Regions from separate parts of the Bacillus sp. AFS031507 genome, predicted to be linked through region 3. Evidence: riboswitches for the same ligand, from Rfam matches in the RefSeq annotation. Region 3 holds a riboswitch; each other region holds the start of a gene.

Region 1 (4,939 bases), on a different contig from region 3:
ACTTTTATGCATTTACCTTGAATGAGATTACACCAGTAGCAGCCAAAATAGCTGATTCGAGATCTTCGATTAAATCCTCAACATTCTCGATACCGATTGAAAGGCGAATCAAATCCTCTGTTACACCTGCAGCTTTCAGGCCATCAGCATCTAATTGCTGATGGGTGGTGCTTGCTGGGTGAATAATTAAACTTTTTGCATCGCCAACGTTTGCAACATGCGCCCATAGAGTAATCGAATCGATTAATTTGGCTCCTGCTTCTTTACCGCCTTTAATCCCGAAAACAACCATGGAACCTGCACCTTTTGGCAAGTACTTTTTGGCTAATTCATAATCTGGGTGTGATGGGTGTCCTGGATAAGATACCCATTCCACAGCAGGGTGATTGGATAAATATTCCACCACTTCTTTTGTATTAGCCACATGCTCCTTCATGCGAACATGCAGTGTTTCAAGACCAAGGATAAACTGGAAGGAATTTTGCGGACTTAATGCCGGTCCTAAGTCACGCAGCAATTGGACACGGGCTTTGATAATAAAGGCGATAGCACCTAAGGCTTCGGCATAAACCAGGTCATGGTAGCTGGCATCTGGCGTTGTAAAACCAGAGAATCGCGGCGAATTCCAATCGAACTTCCCACCATCGACTATAACTCCACCTGTAGTTGTTCCATTTCCTAAGAGCCATTTGGTGGCAGAATGAACCACAATATCGGCACCATATTCAATTGGCCGGCACAGGTATGGAGTGGCAAAGGTGTTATCAATAATTAATGGAACACCTGCGGCATGGGCAATATTGGCAACTTTTTCAATATCAAGTACACAAAGGCTTGGGTTACCAATCGTTTCAGCGAAAACAGCCTTTGTTTTGTCGGTAATGGCCGCACGGAAGTTTTCCGGATTTTCAGGATCAACAAATTTCACTTTAATCCCGTATTTTGGAAGAGTCACTGCAAAAAGATTATATGTTCCGCCATAGAGATTTGATGCCGATACGATTTCATCGCCAGCTTCAGCAATATTTAAAATGGCGAGGGTAATCGCTGCCATACCGCTAGCAACTGCTAGGGCACCAACGCCGCCTTCCAATAATGCTACTCTTTCTTCAAAAACAGTAGTAGTAGGGTTGTGAATACGTGTGTATATGTAACCAGGTTCCGCTAAGCTAAATAGGTTTGCCGCATGCTCTGTATTCTTAAATTGATAGGCGTTGTTTTGATAAATCGGAACGGCACGAGCCCCCGTTACCGGATCCGGAGACAATCCACCATGAACACTCAATGTTTCAAAACGATACTTCTTTTGATTTTCACCCATACTACTTCCTCCTTTTTTGCAATTCAACAAACAAAACCCCTGCTTCAAAGAAGAGGGGGTCTCTCTCCTCATCTCTCAGAGCATCAGCGCTCTGCTTGATTTAGCACCGTGTGATTGTGTTATAAACCGGTTGCCGGGCTTCATAGGGTCAGTCCCTCCGCCACTCTCGATAAGAATGTTTATTCAATTGTCTTTATTATCTGATTATTCACCTAAAACTTTACAGTAAGTTCAATTCCGAGTCAATAGCTCTGATTAGAAATTTGTGATTTTTGAAAAATTTTCCTGTGCCTTTGTCAAATAGAAGATGGATTCTAGCAATAATGTGGTACGAATTGGAGCGGAAATACTTAGTTGGCCGTTATGTTCAAGGGCCCTTAACCGTTCCTTCCCTTCAAGTAGTTGTTTCATTGCCTTAAGGTCACCGCGGATTTCGGATATTGTTCGTGTCTCTTCGCTATCATGAAGTATGAAAATTTCTCCATTCTTTATGATAATCTGAAAAATATTTTGTTCACAAACCAAATTCACTCGCAAATCGATATGTTCTAGTAACGGCAGAACATGCCTTTGCTGTTTGATTGCTAATTGAAAGTTTTTCAGCATCTCTATCATAATCCACCACTCCGGTCTGCTCTCTTATATTAAATATACAGGAGCGGAGCATGAAATCCTCTTTAAAGTGGTCGACAATTATCAACCTTTTGGAGGGGATTTACGGAGATTTCCTGAGAAATATGTCGGATGGAGAGATTTTTTTAAAAAGTGTTGAAATTTATTCATACATAACATCAAGTTTGTGGGCAGCATTTTGTAAAATAAAGTTAGATTCGAAATCGAAGGGATGTGGATTATGAGTTTTAAAGACCGTATTGAAGCAGATGAAATTAAAATTTTAAGATTTCTAAACTCGCGAATGAAATTAGCTGAAAAGGATAAAATTCGCTTTCGTAACCTTGTGAAAGGATTTGAAGGTGAAGTTATGTTTGACTCATTGACAGAGAAGCCTCAGTGTCCAAGTTATATTCTAAACGACCTGTTACTGGAAACTAATAATGGTAAATTCCAACTTGATACAGTGATGATTACTCAAGACCCGCTCTATCTTTTTGAAGTAAAAAATTATGAAGGTGACTTTTATTTTGAAGGTGACCGATTCTATGCTCTACCCAAAAAGGAATACAAAAATCCCCTGCACCAACTACAACGAAGCGAATCCCTACTCCGCCAGCTGTTAGAAAGCCTTGGGTATCGAATCCCTATTGAGGCTTATGTAGTTTTTATCAACCCCCATTTCACCTGTTATAAAGCTCCACTTAATGAACCCATTATCTACCCAAATCAGCTCCCTCGCTTTATGCACAATTTAAATAGGAGACCGTCAACATTAAATGGGATGCACAAAAAGCTAGCTGACCAACTGGTTTCGATGCATCAAATTGAATTACCTTATGATAGGTTACCTCCATATGACTATGGCAAATTAAAAAAAGGTAACATTTGTCGGGTCTGCCTCTCATTGAAGACTACTGTTGTAAATAATAAACTTGTGTGTAAGGATTGCGGTTGTCACGAAGTGATTGATCATGCCGTTTTACGTGTTGTGGAGGAAATTAAGCTGCTTTTTCCTAATTTGCGCATTACTCCCAAAGTGATTTATGATTGGAGCCAGGGTAGCGCTTCAAAGAAAACCATTAGAAGAATCTTACTGGAAAACTTAAGAATAACAGGTAAGACAAAGGGCTCTTTTTTTGAATAAAACGGAATATGGCCATTTAACTTTTTATTATAAGGGTACAATTATAATTTTTTGTGACCGCGGTGACTCTTTTTTCTCTCTCTCGGGCACAATTAAATTTTTTTGTGACCGCGGTGATACTTTTTTGCCTCTATTTGGCACAATTATAATTTTTTGTGACCGCGGTGACTCTTTTTTCCCTCTCTCGGGCACAATTAGATTTTTTTGTGACCGCGGTGATACTTTTTTCCTCTCTCGGGCACAATTATAATTTTTTGTGACCGCGGTGATACTTTTTTTCCTCTCTCGGGCACAATTAGATTTTTGTGATCACTGGAAGCACACTTATTCAAAAAGCAGATGCACTTTGCGCATCTGCTTAGTATAAATGTTGTTTTATTTTTTCAAGCAAAAATGGAACTGATTGAAAAGCGTAGAGGGTTTCTTTTATCTTGCCGGCTTGAACAAATAATAGGCAAGGGACACTTTCAATTGCAAAATCCCTAGCAAGGTCTGGGTAGAAATTTAAATTCATTTTTCCCATATCTAACTCTACTAGTTGCTCAATGACCTGCAGCATTTTTGAAGCTACCTGACAGGTACCGCACATGGGTGTATAAAAATAGACTAACCCGGTCGCCTTTTTTTCAAGAAAGGCAGATAAATCTGTTCGATTCCATTCGTTCATATATCTTTTAACCCATTTCTAAAAATTCAGTATGAACATCGATATTCGCCCCTATTAGAACGGTTGCCAAATGGTGCACTGGCGCAGTTGCCACCTCACGATACATCCGGTCAATATACAAATGTTCCGCTTGTGGAAATTCTCGTTTTAACTGTTTGCGAAGCTTTTCACCTGAGGAGTCGGCATCCACAAGAATATAGACATCCTTATCCTCAAGAAATTCAATTAGTTCATCTAATTTTGTGATACTGATCGTACCATTGGTACAAATAATTTCTACTGGTTCCTTAACAATTCTTTTGACCTTATTTTTATCTGATTTTCCTTCGACAATAAGAACTTTGTCAACATACGAATCATTCATCATCCATCACCTGTATTAGAAGTTGTTTATGTTAACATATTCTAAAATATTGATTACGTGTGCATTCTTCTGCCTATGTTAACTTTATCATTATTGTCATTTTAAAAATAGGGATTTGCCTCAGAATTCACGTGAAATTTACCTAGTTAACACCATCCTCCATCATCACAATCTGTATATTTTGCATTTGGGTTTTCTGTTGTCGTGACATGTTGATAGATTTTTTGTTGATCCACTTCAAAATGATGCTCTAATTCTACTTGCATGTGATCTGAAAGCTTCATTTTTCCAATCGGTGTATTATCAAGAAACAGTTCCATTTCCCCATTATTCATTTTGCCAATCACTCGATCGGTAACATCGACTCTTTGCTGCTTTAACGTCATACTCCCACCCTCTTCAATATATTTATTATAAGGTTCCCTAAAATAGTAGAAGAAAAAGTGGGAAATTAAGAGAAAAAGCACCTTGACAAGGTGCTTTTTCGTGATTAATTAGCCTTCTTTAGTCATTTCTTCATATTGTTCAGCCGTCATGAGCTTATCTAGTTCACTGCTGTCTGATAATTCAATGACAATCATCCATGCTTTTTCATAAGGAGATTCGTTGACAAACTCAGGGCTATCACTTAAATCTTCATTTACTTCAACGACTTTACCACTAACTGGAGCGTAAAGCTCAGAAACAGTTTTTACAGATTCAACACTTCCAAATGGTTCGTCCGCAGATAACTCATCGCCAACTTCTGGAAGTTCAACGAAAACGATATCTCCTAATTCATGTTGTGCAAAAGCAGTAATCCCTACACGCACTTTTTCCCCTTCAACC
Region 2 (4,939 bases), on a different contig from region 3:
TAATATCAATACAGCTTATACAGTCATCCAAGGTTAGATTAATAAATCGATTGCCGTTAATAAAGCTATATTTATTACTATCTTTCGGTTTTTCAGCTTCCAATTTAACACCGGTATGAAATCCTGCAATTCTAATATCAGTAAAATTAACAAAACAAATGAATTGACCTGGGCCACCTGCATAAAGATGAAGACCTGTACCCCTATGTGAGCCGCTGGTGTTTAAGAGTGTAACATTTTTGATTTGAGTTCTATCCCATGACCAAAATTTATGAATACCGTCTAAGTAAATAACATCTGAATCAAAGTTAGCATCTATTATTTCAAGAACTCCATTTGATATTGACGCATTTTTTTTCACATTAATTGCTTGAAAGTTCCCTTCTATTCTTAACCTAGTATTTTGACCAAATTCCAATTCAACACCCTCTTTTAAAACTAATCCTTTCTTTAGAATATAACTCTTATTTCCAAGTAACTTTACTTTTCCAATTTTTGTTTCATGGCTGTAATTTATTGCTTCTTGAATGGATCGTGAATCGTCTTTCAAATCATCACCGATAGCTCCAAATTCATCCACATTCACATATTCGTTTTGGCCAGTGCCAGTCCTTGTAGCGACTTGATGCTCATTTTTAAATAAAAAAAGAAGGCCAACAATAAGAAAAATGGCTGAAATATATATAGTTGTACTCCTTCTAATCATAATTATCTCCTTACAATCCCTTAAGTTATTCTTTATATAATCAATTATAGTTCACTATAATGAACAAATCAACAATATCATCCCATAAATAGGTAATTATGCTTGTGAACAACATTTTCCAATAACATCTTACAAAATTGGCTTGTGCAACAATAACTAAATTTTCAAGATGTTGTATGAATGTTCTGATTTTCGTAATTCATTTTGATTTTAACCGACTGTTGTTGTCCTTTTTTACTCCGATTATTTTTAAACCAATCATAAGTTTTTTCTAACCCAGCCTGAAAATTATGAAGTGGTTCCCAATCCAGGTCCTGTTTAATCTTTGTATTTTCCAACCTAGAAAATTTGATATCACCTTGCTTTGGCTCTTTATAGATTACTTCTTTTATATCTTCCAAATTTCCGAGAGTATAAATAAAATCGTTCACACTTGTCTCTGTATTAGTTGATAAATTATAAACCCCTTTGAGATCATATTCGACGCCGCGATAAATGGCATAGGCAACATCTTCTACATATATAAAGTCCCTAGTTTGCTCTCCGTCCCCAAAAACCTGCAGGGGCTCTTGTTCTAAAACATTGTTAATAAAAATGGAAATGACTCCACCTTCACCGACTGTTCCTTGCTTAGGACCAAAGACATTTGAAAAGCGGTAACAAAGTGTATCAACACCAAACATTTCAGTCCACTTTTTGCAATATAGTTCCCCTACCCATTTATTGATTCCGTATAGTGATAGAGGATCACATAAAGCATCTTCTTTCAATGAAATATCATCATTAAGACCATAAACGGCTGCTGAAGAAGCAAATACTACTTTTTTCACTCCATATTTGTGTGATAATTGAAGTATATTTGTCAATCCTAGGATGTTTGATTGAGAATCTAGGTATGGGTTCACCATTGATGTTCCGACATTTACTTGTGCTGCCAGATGAATAACTACATCAAATCGATTAGATTGGAATACCCCCTCACACATTTGGTCTTCTACGTTTAATTGATAAAATTTATGATTGAACTTCACATTATCCTTATTTCCTGTAGAAAGGTTATCAATAATGTAGACTTCATCACCTTCCTTAAAAAATCTTTCAGCAACAAAGGAACCTATAAAGCCATAACCACCAGTTACAAGGACCCTCATATTTTCACCTCTATATATTTTGTCTAATTGTTATAACTATTTTTTGCCTTTTTGTAGGGCGTTTCTTAACTCAATTAAGTCTTTCTCATTTATCAATCCAGATTCTAGTGCAATATTTATAAAAATCTTCCAATTTTTTACATTCCCTTTACCATTATCATTTGTATCAGATTTTGCGGTATCTTGGCTTAAAAGTGTTTGTATGTCTACATCTAGTACTTTGGCTATTTTCCCCAAAATTTCAATTGAAGGGTTACTCTGGATATTCCTTTCGATTTGACTTAAGTAAGATTTTGAGATAGATGTTTTCTCAGCTAATTGAGATAAGGTAAGGTTTTTTTCTTTCCTTAATTTTTGAATTATATTTCCTAACATAATGTGCCTCCTAAAATAAATTTTCACTCCTCTCTTAAATATCATTATAGTAAACAATTAGTTCTCTGTAAAGAACGATAATAATCACTTTATACTTTTGGTAAGTGCTTTATTACGAACAATACTTAACCATTAACTCATTTTTAATAAAATAAATTGACACCACCGCTAAGTTGTAGTAAATTTTATAAATAATCTAAATATTAATTTTCTTATCAAGAGAGGTTGAGGGAATGGCCCGAAGACACCTCAGCAACCATCAATGGCTACACTCATTGAAAAGGTGCTAAGTCCTGCAAATTAGTCGTTAATTTGCAAGATAAGAAGAATGACTTTTTGGTCGTACTTACAAAAGCCTTCTTCTTATAAAAAGAAGGCTTTTTTTATTTATTATATTTACTACACAAGGAGTGGTCATCATGTACAAAATTGAAACGAAACTTGCCCAAATAGGAAACCGCAGTGAGACAACAACTGGAACCGTTAACCCACCTGTATACTTTTCAACAGCCTTTCGTCATGAAGGTATCGGGCAATCCACTGGGTTCGACTATACCCGCACAGGAAACCCAACGCGTCAGCTCCTAGAAAAAACAATTGCTGATTTAGAGTGCGGGGATCAAGGATTTGCCTGCAGCTCTGGTATGGCAGCAATCTTAACGATTCTTTCTTTATTCCAATCTGGAGATGAATGGCTGGTCAGTGAGGATTTATATGGCGGTACCTACCGTTTATTAGAAAAAGGCTATCAAAAATGGGGCTTGAAGAGTCAATATGTTAATACCTGTTGTCCGGAAGAGATTGAAAAAAAAATTACGCCGCAAACAAAGGCCATCTTCCTTGAGACACCAACCAATCCACTTATGCAGGAATCAGATATTGCCGCTGTTTCAAAAATTGCCAAGGAACATGGACTTTTGTTAATTGTGGACAACACTTTCTATACCCCACTTTTACAACAGCCGATTACCCTTGGAGCTGATATTGTTATCCACAGCGCGACGAAATACCTAGGCGGTCATAATGATGTTCTAGCCGGGCTTATTGTCGCTAAAGGAAAAGAGCTTTGTGAAGCATTGGCTTTCCATCATAATGGTGCCGGGGCTGTTCTGAGCCCATTCGATTCCTGGTTATTAATGCGCGGTATGAAAACATTATCACTTCGAATGGAAAGACATGAAAAAAATGCTAAGAATATCGTCGAATTTCTTTCCCAGCATGATGCTGTCACAGATGTCCTCTATCCGGGACGGGGCGGAATGGTTTCCTTTAGAATCAAGGATGAAGCTTGGGTTAATCCATTTCTACAAGGCTTAAATCTAATCAGCTTCGCGGAAAGTTTAGGTGGAACGGAAAGCTTTATCACTTATCCAGCAACGCAAACCCATGCGGATATTCCAGAAGAAATCCGAATTCAATCCGGTGTCTGCAATCGTTTATTGCGTTTCTCCGTTGGACTTGAGGATTCACAAGACATAATTGAAGATTTGGAAAAAGCTTTTGCCCATGTTCAAGAAGGAGTGATTGCATAATGGCACACGAAGAATACACATTTGAAACCAGGCTCCTTCATAATAAGCACAAAATTGATCCTACAACAGGAGCGGTTAGTGTACCCATACAGCATGCATCCACTTTTCACCAATCTGATTTCGATCAGTTTGGCAAGTACGATTATGGCCGCAGTTTAAATCCGACAAGGGAAGCACTAGAAGATGTCATTGCTGAACTTGAAGGCGGGTTAAAAGGCTTTGCCTTCTCATCTGGTATGGCCGCCATTTCGACGGCATTTCTCCTGTTATCTGCAGGTGATCATATTGTCATTACGGAAGATGTTTACGGCGGTACATTTCGGATGGTCACAGAGGTCCTCACGCGGCTCGGAATTGAACATACCTTCGTCGATATGACGAATTTAAATGAAGTAAAACAAGCCATTCAGGCAAATACAAAAGCGTTCTATGTGGAAACTCCATCGAATCCATTAATGAAAGTGACTGACATTAAGGCAATTAGCAATTTAGCTAAGGAGACGGGCGCGTTAACATTTGTCGATAACACCTTCCTTACCCCCTCCCACCAACGTCCATTGGAGTTAGGTGCCGATGTCGTGCTCCATAGCGCGACGAAATTTTTATCGGGTCATAGTGATGTCGTTGCCGGACTTGCTGTCGTCAAAGACGAAAACTTGGCGAAAAGATTAGGTTTCTTGCAAAATGGGTTTGGGGCGATTTTGGGTGTTCAAGATGCATGGCTCGTTTTAAGAGGGATCAAAACGCTGCACGTCCGACTGGAACAATCACAAAAATCGGCTATTAAACTAGCGGAATTTTTAGATGCTCATCCGCTTGTTGAAAAGGTTCATTACCCAGGGTTGGAAAGTCACCCACAATATCAAATTCAGAAAACGCAAGCAGCTGGTCCAGGAGCGGTCTTATCGTTTGAATTAGCTAATGAAGATGCACTTCGCACCTTTCTTGCCAATGTAAAAATTCCTGTATTTGCTGTCAGTCTCGGAGCGGTAGAATCGATTCTTTCCTATCCAGCAAAAATGTCCCATGCAGCCATGCCTCAAGAAGAGCGAGAGAAGCGCGGGATTACAAATAGTCTGGTTCGATTATCGGTCGGACTTGAAAATCCTGATGATTTAATGAAGGATTTTTCACAAGCACTAGAGCAAGTTCGCAAAACACAATTGGTATTACAT
Region 3 (4,939 bases):
ACTTCGCTGCTTCCCGATAAACAGCCGGGATCGATAGATTACTATGCAATTGTCATCACAACGATGATTGTTCTTTACGGTGCGATGTCGTCAAGCTCGTTAATCGTAAGCGAAAGAGTTCGCAAGACAGCGGACCGCCTGATTGCTTCTCCAGTACGAAAAAGTGAAATTTTCATCGGGAAAGTACTCGGGAGTCTCGTTAGTAATAGCATCTGTATCCTGCTCGTCATCCTGTTTAGCAAGCTTATTTTCAAAGCCAACTGGGGCGAACATCTTGGATTGGTATTCCTTGTTCTGCTAACAGAAGTCGTGTTTGCGGTCAGCATGGGGATTGGCGTCAGCTTCCTGTCAAAAACAAGTGCAGGTCCGAGAGTGATCATCATGCTGTTTGTGCAGTTATCGTCCTTTTTTGGCGGAGCTTATTTTAAAATTGACAACCCAGAAGGCATTTTCAAGCTGATTACTGAGCTTTCGCCGCTAACCTGGATGAATACAGCGCTGACAAAGATTATTTATGCGAATGACTTTGCGGCAGCTATTCCAGCGCTAACGATCAATCTTGGCGGGGCGCTCTTATTTTTACTCGTGGCGATCATATCTTTGCAAAGACGGGAGGGGCTATAATGAAGGATATCCTCTGGTTAATTCAGAACACGTTACGTGTGACGTTTCGAAAAAAGAAAAACATTATTATGTATCTATGTATGCCGTTAATCGGGATTTTTATCTCCTTGCTCGTCTATGGCGGCGATCAAAAAACAATCCTTCATGTTGGAATTGTTAATCAGGACCCTAGCGAGATTACTACGGATACAATCCAATTTTTAAAAAGATTAGAGAATGTGGAAATTTCCAAGATTACCACGGCTGATGTTCAAGATCAAATCTCGTCTGGCGATCTAGATAGTGTAATTACCTTTGAAGAAGGATATTCTGACAGTGTCTTGGCTGGGGAGCCTGACCATATCCAACTGACCTCGATCAAGGGTGCAGCAATTACCGCATACGTGAAATCTTATTTACATCAGTATATCGATAATATTGCGACGATCAGTTATGTTGCGGGCGGTAATCAACAGACTTTTGAGCAGATGTATCAGGATTACCAGCAAACAGATTATAAGCTGACCACAAATGCTTTAGAAGGTTCTTCAAAAAACAAGTTTATGACCAACCAAACGATTGGCTTCCTGATTATGATCATGCTGATGTCGGCCTGCAATATGTCCGAGATCATCCTTTTAGAAAAAGAAAACCGCACCTATTTTCGGTTATTATCAACACCGATTAATTCCAGGAAGTATATCTTCTCCAATGTCATGGTCAACATGATTGTGATGACGATACAGGTGCTGATCACGTTAACGATTATGAAAAGTATCTTTGATATTGGCATCAATATGTCCTTTTGGTCAGCGGCGTTCGTCATGATGCTATTTTCATTGATTTCCGTAGGGATCTCATTAATGATTGTTTCTTTTTCAAACAGCCGCAGTGCCGCTGGCGCCTTGCAAAATTTAATTATCACTCCGACCGTCATGCTTTCCGGCTGCTTCTGGCCGGTGGAAGTGATGCCGAAATCGTTACAGAAAATTGCTAATTTCCTGCCGCAGCGCTGGACATTGGATACGTTAACGAAGCTTCAGGAAGGAAATGAATTTAGCGGGTTGTATTTAAATTTCATGATTCTATTCGCCTTTGCTGCTGCGTTTTTCTTGATTGCGGTGTATCGATTTAGTAGAAATAATTCTACACAGACTTTTGTGTAGTAGATATGTGGTTCAGACCTCCGCACAGCTAATGTATAAAGTGGAAAAGTGTAAACGTCGGATGAGGGCAAAGTTGCTCTTGTCTTTTTTTTTGGCTGGTCGGAATGAGATGCAGGTAAAATAAAAATAGAATAGACTAGTATAGTTGAGTATAGTATAGTTAATCCAACTATTTAGATTGATTTTATGGGAATGGAAATCCATATTATGTTAGAATACTATTTTCAGATGATTGACAAGATTGAAATAGATTGGTAATATCTTAAATATCTTAATTTAATGATGAAACTTATCGAGAGCGACTGAGGGACTAGGCCCTATGACGTCCGGCAACCCCCATTACAGGGAAGGTGCCAATTCCTGCAGAATGACGATCATTCTGAAAGATAAGTCGAAATATCCACTTGTATTTCGATGTCCCTTTCAGTTGAGAGGGGCATTTTTTTATATCCAAAATATTGCATTTTAAAAAAGAGGTAATCGTATGATTGAGATTCAGAATCTTTCGAAAGTTTACAATACGAAAAATGGCACGGTAAAAGGTGTGGATGATGTTTCGTTAACCGTTCAAAGAGGCGGAATTTATGGAATTGTCGGCTATTCAGGTGCAGGAAAAAGTTCGCTCTTGCGCTGTATTAATCTGTTGGAGCGACCAACATCAGGGAGTATTACTGTTGATGGTATTGACCTTACTTCACTAAAGGGGGAGAATCTACGCTTATCACGATTAAAAATAGGGATGATTTTTCAACACTTTTATTTAATCAGTCAAAAAACGGTGTTTGAGAATATCGTGTTTTCCTTGAAAGCGGCCAACTATCCAAAGAACCAAATCAAAGAACGGGTGGAAGAACTGCTTGCAACGGTGGGTCTTGGGGATAAAAGGGATGTTTATCCTTCCCAACTGAGCGGTGGACAAAAACAACGGGTAGGGATTGCACGAGCGCTGGCTAATAATCCGAAGGTACTATTATGTGATGAAGCAACATCAGCCCTGGATCCAACCACGACAAAATCGATCTTAAATTTATTGAAAAAAATTAACAAAGAACTCGATATTACGATAGTTTTAATCACGCATGAGATGAATGTTGTCAAGGAAATTTGTAATCGAATGGCGATTATGCAAGAAGGAAAGGTCATTGAAGAGGGAGCGGTATATGATATATTTGCCAACCCTCAGGCAGAACTGACCAAAGAATTTATCGACAGTGTTGTTTCCTTTGACGTTCCGGAGACCATTTTAAATAATTGTGAAGGACCGATTATCAAGGTCATGTTTAAGGGGAAAGTCGCTGGAGAGGGCGTTATTTCCGATATGCTCCAGCAATGTAACGTAAAAGGGAACTTCCTGCATGGATCGATTGAATATATTCAAGAATTGCCACTAGGCATCTTTATTATGGAATTGAAGGGACAAAAGGAAGACGTGAAAGCAGCACTTCAGTATATCGAAGACCGGGCAGCGCAAGTGGAGGTGTTACGTGATGGGCTTTGATTTTCAGCATCTTTTGGAACTAATTCCTGATATTAATACAGCATTTTTACAAACGATTTATATGATCCTCATCTCATTGGTAATCGCGATAGTCATTGGCTTGCCAGTAGGGATTCTATTATACGTGACCGACAAAGGCTTGTTTTTGCAAAATCGCGTCATCCAACTTTGCATGGGCTTTGTTGTTAATTTAGTCCGCTCCATTCCTTTTATTATTTTATTGGTGGCGTTAATTCCCTTAACCAATTTTCTAGTGGGTACAACAATTGGACCAACTGCTGCGAGTGTTTCGCTTTCTGTAGCTTCGATTCCTTTTTTTGCCCGAATTGTCGAGAATGCATTAAGGGAGATTGATAAAGGGGTCATTGAAGCCGCGATAGCTGCCGGCGCTACGCCGTTAATGATTATTAAAGATGTCCTGCTCCTTGAAGCAAGGTCAGGAATTATCTCAGGTATTACCTTAACACTGATTAGTTTAATTGGATTTTCGGCGATGGCAGGGACCGTTGGCGGCGGTGGAATTGGTGATTTGGCCATTCGGTTTGGTTACTATCGATACGACAATACCATTATGATTGCCACTGTGATTATATTAATTGTTTTAGTTCAGTTTGTTCAGTTTCTTGGCGATTTTCTCGCCAAAGTTTTTGATAAAAGATAAAAAGAGAGAGGGAAATAGTCATGAAAAAATTGTTTTTATCATTTATATTGCTAGTAGTCTTAGGAGCTTTAGCTGCTTGTGGCAGCTCAGGAAACAACGATAAGAAAAGCGCTGATTCAAAGAATATTAAATTGGGGGCTACAGCTGGTCCGTATAGTGATATGTTGAAGAAAGCGATTGTACCAGGATTAGAAGAAAAGGGCTACAAAGTAGAGATTGTTGAATTTAGTGATTATATTCAACCAGACAAAGCGCTAGATAATGGTGATATTCACGCAAACCTCTTCCAAAACTCGATTTACCTTTCAAGTTTTGCGAAGGAAAATAACATGGATTTATCCGCGTTGATTTCTGTCCCAACGGCACCTATGGGCCTTTATTCAAACACTTATAAATCGCTTGCTGAGGTGAAGGATGGGTCAACAGTTACCCTTCCAAATGATCCGACGAATGCCGCTCGGGCCTTGAATACGCTCCATGATGAAGGTTTGATTAAAATTAATGAAAAGGCAGACCCGATTAAAGTGTCTGAGAAGGATATTACTGAAAATAAGAAAAACTTGAAGTTTCAGCCGATTGAAGCAGGTCAGTTGCCTCGTTCTGTCGATAGTGCTGACATAGCCGCTGTACCTGGAAACTTCGCTCTTGCTGCTAAAATGGACTTGCTTAAAGCGCTAGCGCTTGAGAATATGCTCGATCCTTATCGCAATGTTGTAGCGGTGAAAACAGAAAACAAAGATGCTCAATTTGCAAAAGATATAAAAGCTGTTGTCGAGTCTGAGGAATTTGAAAAAGTAATCGATGAACAATTTGAAGGATTCGGAAAACCGGGTTGGATGAAAAAGTAAATCCAGAACAAGCCTCGAAGTCTCTATTCTTCGAGGCTTTTTTTGTGGACATTTCCGTACCAACTCGTTTATTCTCTCAAGTTTCTTCTATAATATTGGAAAATGACGAAAGTTAACATACTCTCACGAAAACTAGGTTCTATATTCGACGCTTTCTATGAAG
Region 4 (4,939 bases), on a different contig from region 3:
TTTCCACCAAAAGGAATCTTGGTGGAAGGGGAAATCAATAATGACATGATTGTGACGGCTGACCTAGATATAAACTTGTTATATGAAGTAAGAGAACGTGGTTCCGTTACAACCTGGCGTGATCGAAGAACGGATCTTTACACAGATTGGGAAAAATAAACTGAAGGGCTGGGTATAGAATGTATCGAAGTGAATTTTACGTCTATGACCAAGAGCGGCCTTTGTCAGTTATCATTCGAAATTATTCAAATGTGGATTTTGACGATCTTATCAAGATTCAATCCGAGTGCTTCCCACCTCCTTTTCCTTCAGAATTATGGTGGAATAAAGAGCAATTAACAAACCATGTGTACATGTTTCCAGAAGGTGCATTGTGTGTTGAAGTAGATGGTGAATTAGCTGGGTCAATTACCGGCTTAACTATCGACTTCGATCCTAGCGATAAAAACCATTCGTGGGAAGAAATCACTGACCATGGATATATACGGAACAATAATCCAAATAGGAATACCTTGTATATTGTTGATATCAGTGTTCGTCCGAAGTACCGCAAACTAGGGCTTGGTAAATTGATGATGCAGTCTATGTACCATGTTGTGATAGAAAAAGAGTTATATCGATTACTTGGCGGGGGCAGAATGCCAGGATATCATAAAAAAGCTGATATCATGACACCAGGACAATATTTAGATGCAACAATTAAAGGGGAAGTTCAAGATCCTGTTATCACTTTCTTGCTGCATTGTGGTCGTGTGCCAATAGGGATTATTGAAAATTATCTCGAGGATGATGAATCCTGCAATTATGCTGCATTAATGGAATGGAAAAACCCTTTTAGATGAGTGAGAGGAATGAATCATAATGGAATATATTAGAATAACCAGTATAGCAGACCCTAATTTTAAAAAGCTTCATAACTTAATGGGAGAAATTTTTCCTCCAGAAGAAGTATTAGAATATGAGCTATGGAAAGAGCCATTAGAAGATCCGAGTATTCGCGTGTTTGTTGCTGTCGATGGAGACGAAGTCACAGGAGCAACTGAATATCGTTATTATCCGGATTGGAATATTGCTATGACAGATTTTACAATCATCAGTAAACCAGGCTTAAGCCTTGGCCGTTTTTTAGCGCATAACCGTTTAAAGGATTTACAACAATTAGCTAAAGAAAATGGTAACGAGCTATTCGGGATGTTTGCAGAAATATACGATCCGTACCGGGTTGAACAACACGAATTTGGTGGAGTAAAGGTTATGGATCCATATGTCCGACGTGAAGTTCTCTCCCATTTGGGTTATAAACGCATTGATTTTTCATATGTTCATCCTTCCTGGAAAAACAATGGGGAAGCTGTAGCAGGTCTAGATTTATGTTTCATGCCAATTCAAGATGAAGGACTTAATTCACTACCAGCAAACCTGGTAAAGGATTTTCTGACGACATACTATTCAATTCTTACAAATAAGCCGAAGGATTGGCTCGAAATGATAGATCGACTGGGGAAAAAGGAATTTGTCTCCCTATTACCACTTTAATAAAAAGAAATTTCAAATAATATTGACAACTATCTTGGAATCAACTAGAATTCTCTTTATAACTTGGAAATTTAATGAAAAACTAACTAAATAAAACTCTTATCCAGAGCGGCGGAGGGACTAGGCCCGATGAAGCCCGGCAACCATCAAGGTAATTCTTGAAAAGGTGCTAATTCCTGCAGGTTATTTTTAACCTGACAGATAAGAGGAGGAAATCTACCCTCTTCTTATGAAGAGGGTTTTTCTTATTTATATGATATTAAAAGAAACAACCTATTGGTCATGTCTAATATTATTTAAGGGGTGGAAAGCATGTCTGTCATTAAAGTGGCAATTCTAGGCTTTGGTACAGTGGGTGAAGGGGTATATAAAACAATACAATCCCACGCTGATGAACTAACTAATGTTTTAGGAAGAAAAGTAGAAGTAGCTGCAGTGCTAATAAAAAATAAACAAAAAACAAGAGACATAAGTGAAGATGTTTTAATAACTACAGATTTTGCCGAAATTCTTAAACTACCTCAACTGGATGTTGTTGTCGAAGCAATAGTCGACAAAGAACAACCCTTTACTTTTTTAAAACAAGCTATACAAAGTGGTTGCCACATAATCACAGCAAATAAAGAGATGTTTGCACATCACGGTAATGAGCTGCTCAAGCTAGCAGAGAGTCATAAAGTTTCAGTCGGTTTCGAAGCAACAGTTGCGGGAGGAATTCCAGTTATTCAAACCCTTAGGCAGCTATTAAATGTTAACCGTGTTCGTACCGTACAAGGCATTCTTAACGGGACATCAAATTTCATTCTTACTGAAATGCGGGAGAAAAAACAGTCCTTTGTTGCTGCGCTTAGTTTAGCACAAGGGAAGGGGTATGCTGAAGCGGATCCAACCAACGATGTGGAGGGGTTTGATGCTTTTTATAAAACAATAATTCTCAGCAGAATAGCTTTTGGTATAGAACCAAATTGGCAGGATGTTGAACGGGAAGGAATTACTTCGATCACAAGTGAATTAATCGAATCAACTGAAAAGCTAGGGTTAAGGTTTAAACATATTGCAAGTATTAATAAGATAGGTGATCAAATTAATGCAACGGTTAGACCGGTTCTTGTTGGAAAGTCGCATCCTTTTTATTCCGTTGAAGGGGTAGAAAATGCGGTAAATATTCATTCTGATATCGTTGGTAGTATTACTTTGCAAGGACCTGGAGCTGGGATGTATCCAACTGCTAGTGCTGTTATCGAAGATTTGGTCTATGTCTGTCAAAATCGGCCTTCAAATAAGAATTTCAAAGAAACAATTGCATTATGTGATGGAGAGAAAAAAGAGGATGTAGAAGGCTTATGGTTAATTCAAGGTCTCTCAAAAAATTATAAAAACCCTTTGATTACATGGATTACTCAAGCTATTGATGAGACAGCCATTATCCGGGCAACAAAGGAAGAAATTGAACGTTTAATTAATGACCAGCAGCCAAGGTGTTACTTTCAAATAATAGGTGAGTATGAAACAGAGAACAAAATTAGTGAGGTAACCTTAGCTGCCCTTTAAGTTAAAGGAATGTAGCGAGCAAGCGGTTATTCCCGAAAGAGCATTTAGGTGCTCTTTTTTTATGAAGAATTACTACTCACTTATGTGTATGGTATTTATTAATATCTATAAAAATATTAAACAAAACATCCTTTAACTGGGGATAAGTTTAGTCAAAATTAAATGGTATTCATATTGTGTAAAAGCTTGACCAAATGGATTTTTTTAAAAAAAGAAAATGAAGAGGTGCATCATGTTAGGGAATAGCTTAAATGGACGTTTATTAACGAATCTGAATAATACATTCACCTATGAGTTTTGGGTAATGCCTGAAAGCGTTCATCGTATCGATAAACAAACACGTGATAGGCCCGCAGATGTAAATGGAAAAAATTATATCATAGGACCTGGACATGGAGTGTCCGATAATGATGCTGGGGTTAGTGTTTCAGTTGGATTAAATGGGATAACGGTCTATGAACATACTAAGAAAAATATCTATGCAGTGTTAGTCTATGAAGCTATTATTAATCAGCTCATTCATGTTGCTGTTGTCTATGATGATAGAGAGCCCCAGCTATTCATTAATGGGAAGTTTGTAAAAAAAGGTGAACGAAGCCCTAAATCATTTGTATACCCATCGGGGATGATTGGGGGGCAACCTGGTCTTTTCTTTAATGGAGATATCAACGAGATTAGGCTTTGGAATCACTGCCGGACAGAACAAAATCTTAATAATTATTTGAATAAAAAGCTCACTGGAAGTGAAGCAGAGCTATATGGTGTTTGGCCAACTCCACCTGTAAATGAACTAGAAACAAAAAAGGCAAATGCAAAAACCAAAACCCGCAAAATAAAAAAGCGTCCTTCTGCTAAAGAGCGACAAAATGAAATCCCCCTAGTAAGTAAGAACGAAGATATTGAAGTCAGTATTATTATTCCTTCCCTCAATAAATATCCACTCAATCTATTTACTCTCTATTCATTGGAATACCAAACATTCAATCCTTCAAAAATGGAAGTTATCTTTATAGATGATGCTTCAACAGACCAAACGGAAGAAAAGGTAAAGGGCTATAAGCCTCCGTATCATTTTAAATTTATACGTAATAAAAAGAATCTTGGAAGAGCTAAGGTTCGAAATTTAGGCATTCGTTCTGCAAGAGGAAGCATTCTTATTTTTCTAGATGCAGAAATGATTACAGAACCCGATTTTGTTGAAAGACATCATAAGCTCCACCAATCAAATAGTAAGCTTATTATATCAGGTGCAATGCATTCAAGAGTTATCCACTCATGTATCTTTCCTGAATTTACTCAAAAGAAGATAAACAAAATCTCAACTATATCTAAAAATAACCAGGAGATTTATTCGAGGATTAAAGACTTTAAATATCCAAGTAAAGAACCGTATCAGTTGTTAGAAAAAAAAGATATTGAAAAGAAAGTATTTAAGAATTTAGGTGTTGAAGTATACCCATGGTTCCAACAGATAACCCGCAATTTTCCTGCTGATTTAGAAGGGTTTGCGTTTCCATGGATGGCTTTTCTAACAGGGAATGTGTCCATTCGTAAAGAGTTTATTATTGAGGCGGGATTGTTCGATGAAGACTTTGTCAAGTACGGTTACGAAGATTGGGAAATAGGTTATCGTTTATATAAAATGGGCGCCAAATATATTGTTAGAAACGATTTGATCACGTACCATCAAGAACATCCTGTTGGAGAAAGTAAATGGAATGAGGCAATTAACAATCTGGGACTGTTTTTGAAAAAGCATCATGACATCGATGTTCTAATTCTTGGAATAGAGATATCAGGTCTAGCAGATTTATTAACGATGAATAAGGTATTAAGCGAATATAAGTTACTC

Evidence for each region. Region 3 has a riboswitch for S-adenosylmethionine ahead of COE25_RS10865 (methionine ABC transporter ATP-binding protein). Riboswitches for the same ligand answer to the same signal wherever they lie in the genome.
Region 1: another riboswitch for S-adenosylmethionine. It lies ahead of COE25_RS02995 (O-acetylhomoserine aminocarboxypropyltransferase/cysteine synthase family protein); the one in region 3 lies ahead of COE25_RS10865 (methionine ABC transporter ATP-binding protein).
Region 2: another riboswitch for S-adenosylmethionine. It lies ahead of COE25_RS02595 (methionine biosynthesis PLP-dependent protein); the one in region 3 lies ahead of COE25_RS10865 (methionine ABC transporter ATP-binding protein).
Region 4: another riboswitch for S-adenosylmethionine. It lies ahead of COE25_RS00155 (homoserine dehydrogenase); the one in region 3 lies ahead of COE25_RS10865 (methionine ABC transporter ATP-binding protein).

Annotation. Positions count from the first base shown of each region.
Region 1 covers NZ_NUOW01000002.1:221,643-226,581, forward strand. The annotation lists gene COE25_RS02995 (O-acetylhomoserine aminocarboxypropyltransferase/cysteine synthase family protein) at 5-1,321, opposite strand; SAM riboswitch class I at 1,387-1,497, opposite strand; gene COE25_RS03000 (SCP2 sterol-binding domain-containing protein) at 1,577-1,936, opposite strand; gene COE25_RS03010 (nuclease-related domain-containing protein) at 2,175-3,080, shown strand; gene COE25_RS03015 (thioredoxin family protein) at 3,439-3,747, opposite strand; gene COE25_RS03020 (toprim domain-containing protein) at 3,755-4,111, opposite strand; gene COE25_RS03025 (YusG family protein) at 4,258-4,497, opposite strand; gene gcvH (glycine cleavage system protein GcvH) at 4,606-4,939, opposite strand, start outside.
Region 2 covers NZ_NUOW01000002.1:146,539-151,477, forward strand. The annotation lists gene COE25_RS02580 (glycoside hydrolase family protein) at 1-706, opposite strand, end outside; gene COE25_RS02585 (NAD-dependent epimerase/dehydratase family protein) at 871-1,857, opposite strand; gene COE25_RS02590 (helix-turn-helix domain-containing protein) at 1,894-2,232, opposite strand; SAM riboswitch class I at 2,442-2,558, shown strand; gene COE25_RS02595 (methionine biosynthesis PLP-dependent protein) at 2,652-3,764, shown strand; gene metC (cystathionine beta-lyase) at 3,764-4,939, shown strand, end outside.
Region 3 covers NZ_NUOW01000011.1:76,200-81,138, reverse strand. The annotation lists gene COE25_RS10875 (ABC transporter permease) at 1-624, shown strand, start outside; gene COE25_RS10870 (ABC transporter permease) at 624-1,769, shown strand; SAM riboswitch class I at 2,056-2,162, shown strand; gene COE25_RS10865 (methionine ABC transporter ATP-binding protein) at 2,254-3,267, shown strand; gene COE25_RS10860 (methionine ABC transporter permease) at 3,257-3,928, shown strand; gene COE25_RS10855 (MetQ/NlpA family ABC transporter substrate-binding protein) at 3,949-4,776, shown strand.
Region 4 covers NZ_NUOW01000001.1:26,487-31,425, reverse strand. The annotation lists gene COE25_RS00170 (carbon-nitrogen hydrolase family protein) at 1-159, shown strand, start outside; gene COE25_RS00165 (GNAT family N-acetyltransferase) at 180-842, shown strand; gene COE25_RS00160 (GNAT family acetyltransferase) at 862-1,536, shown strand; SAM riboswitch class I at 1,633-1,744, shown strand; gene COE25_RS00155 (homoserine dehydrogenase) at 1,849-3,087, shown strand; gene COE25_RS00150 (glycosyltransferase) at 3,320-4,939, shown strand, end outside.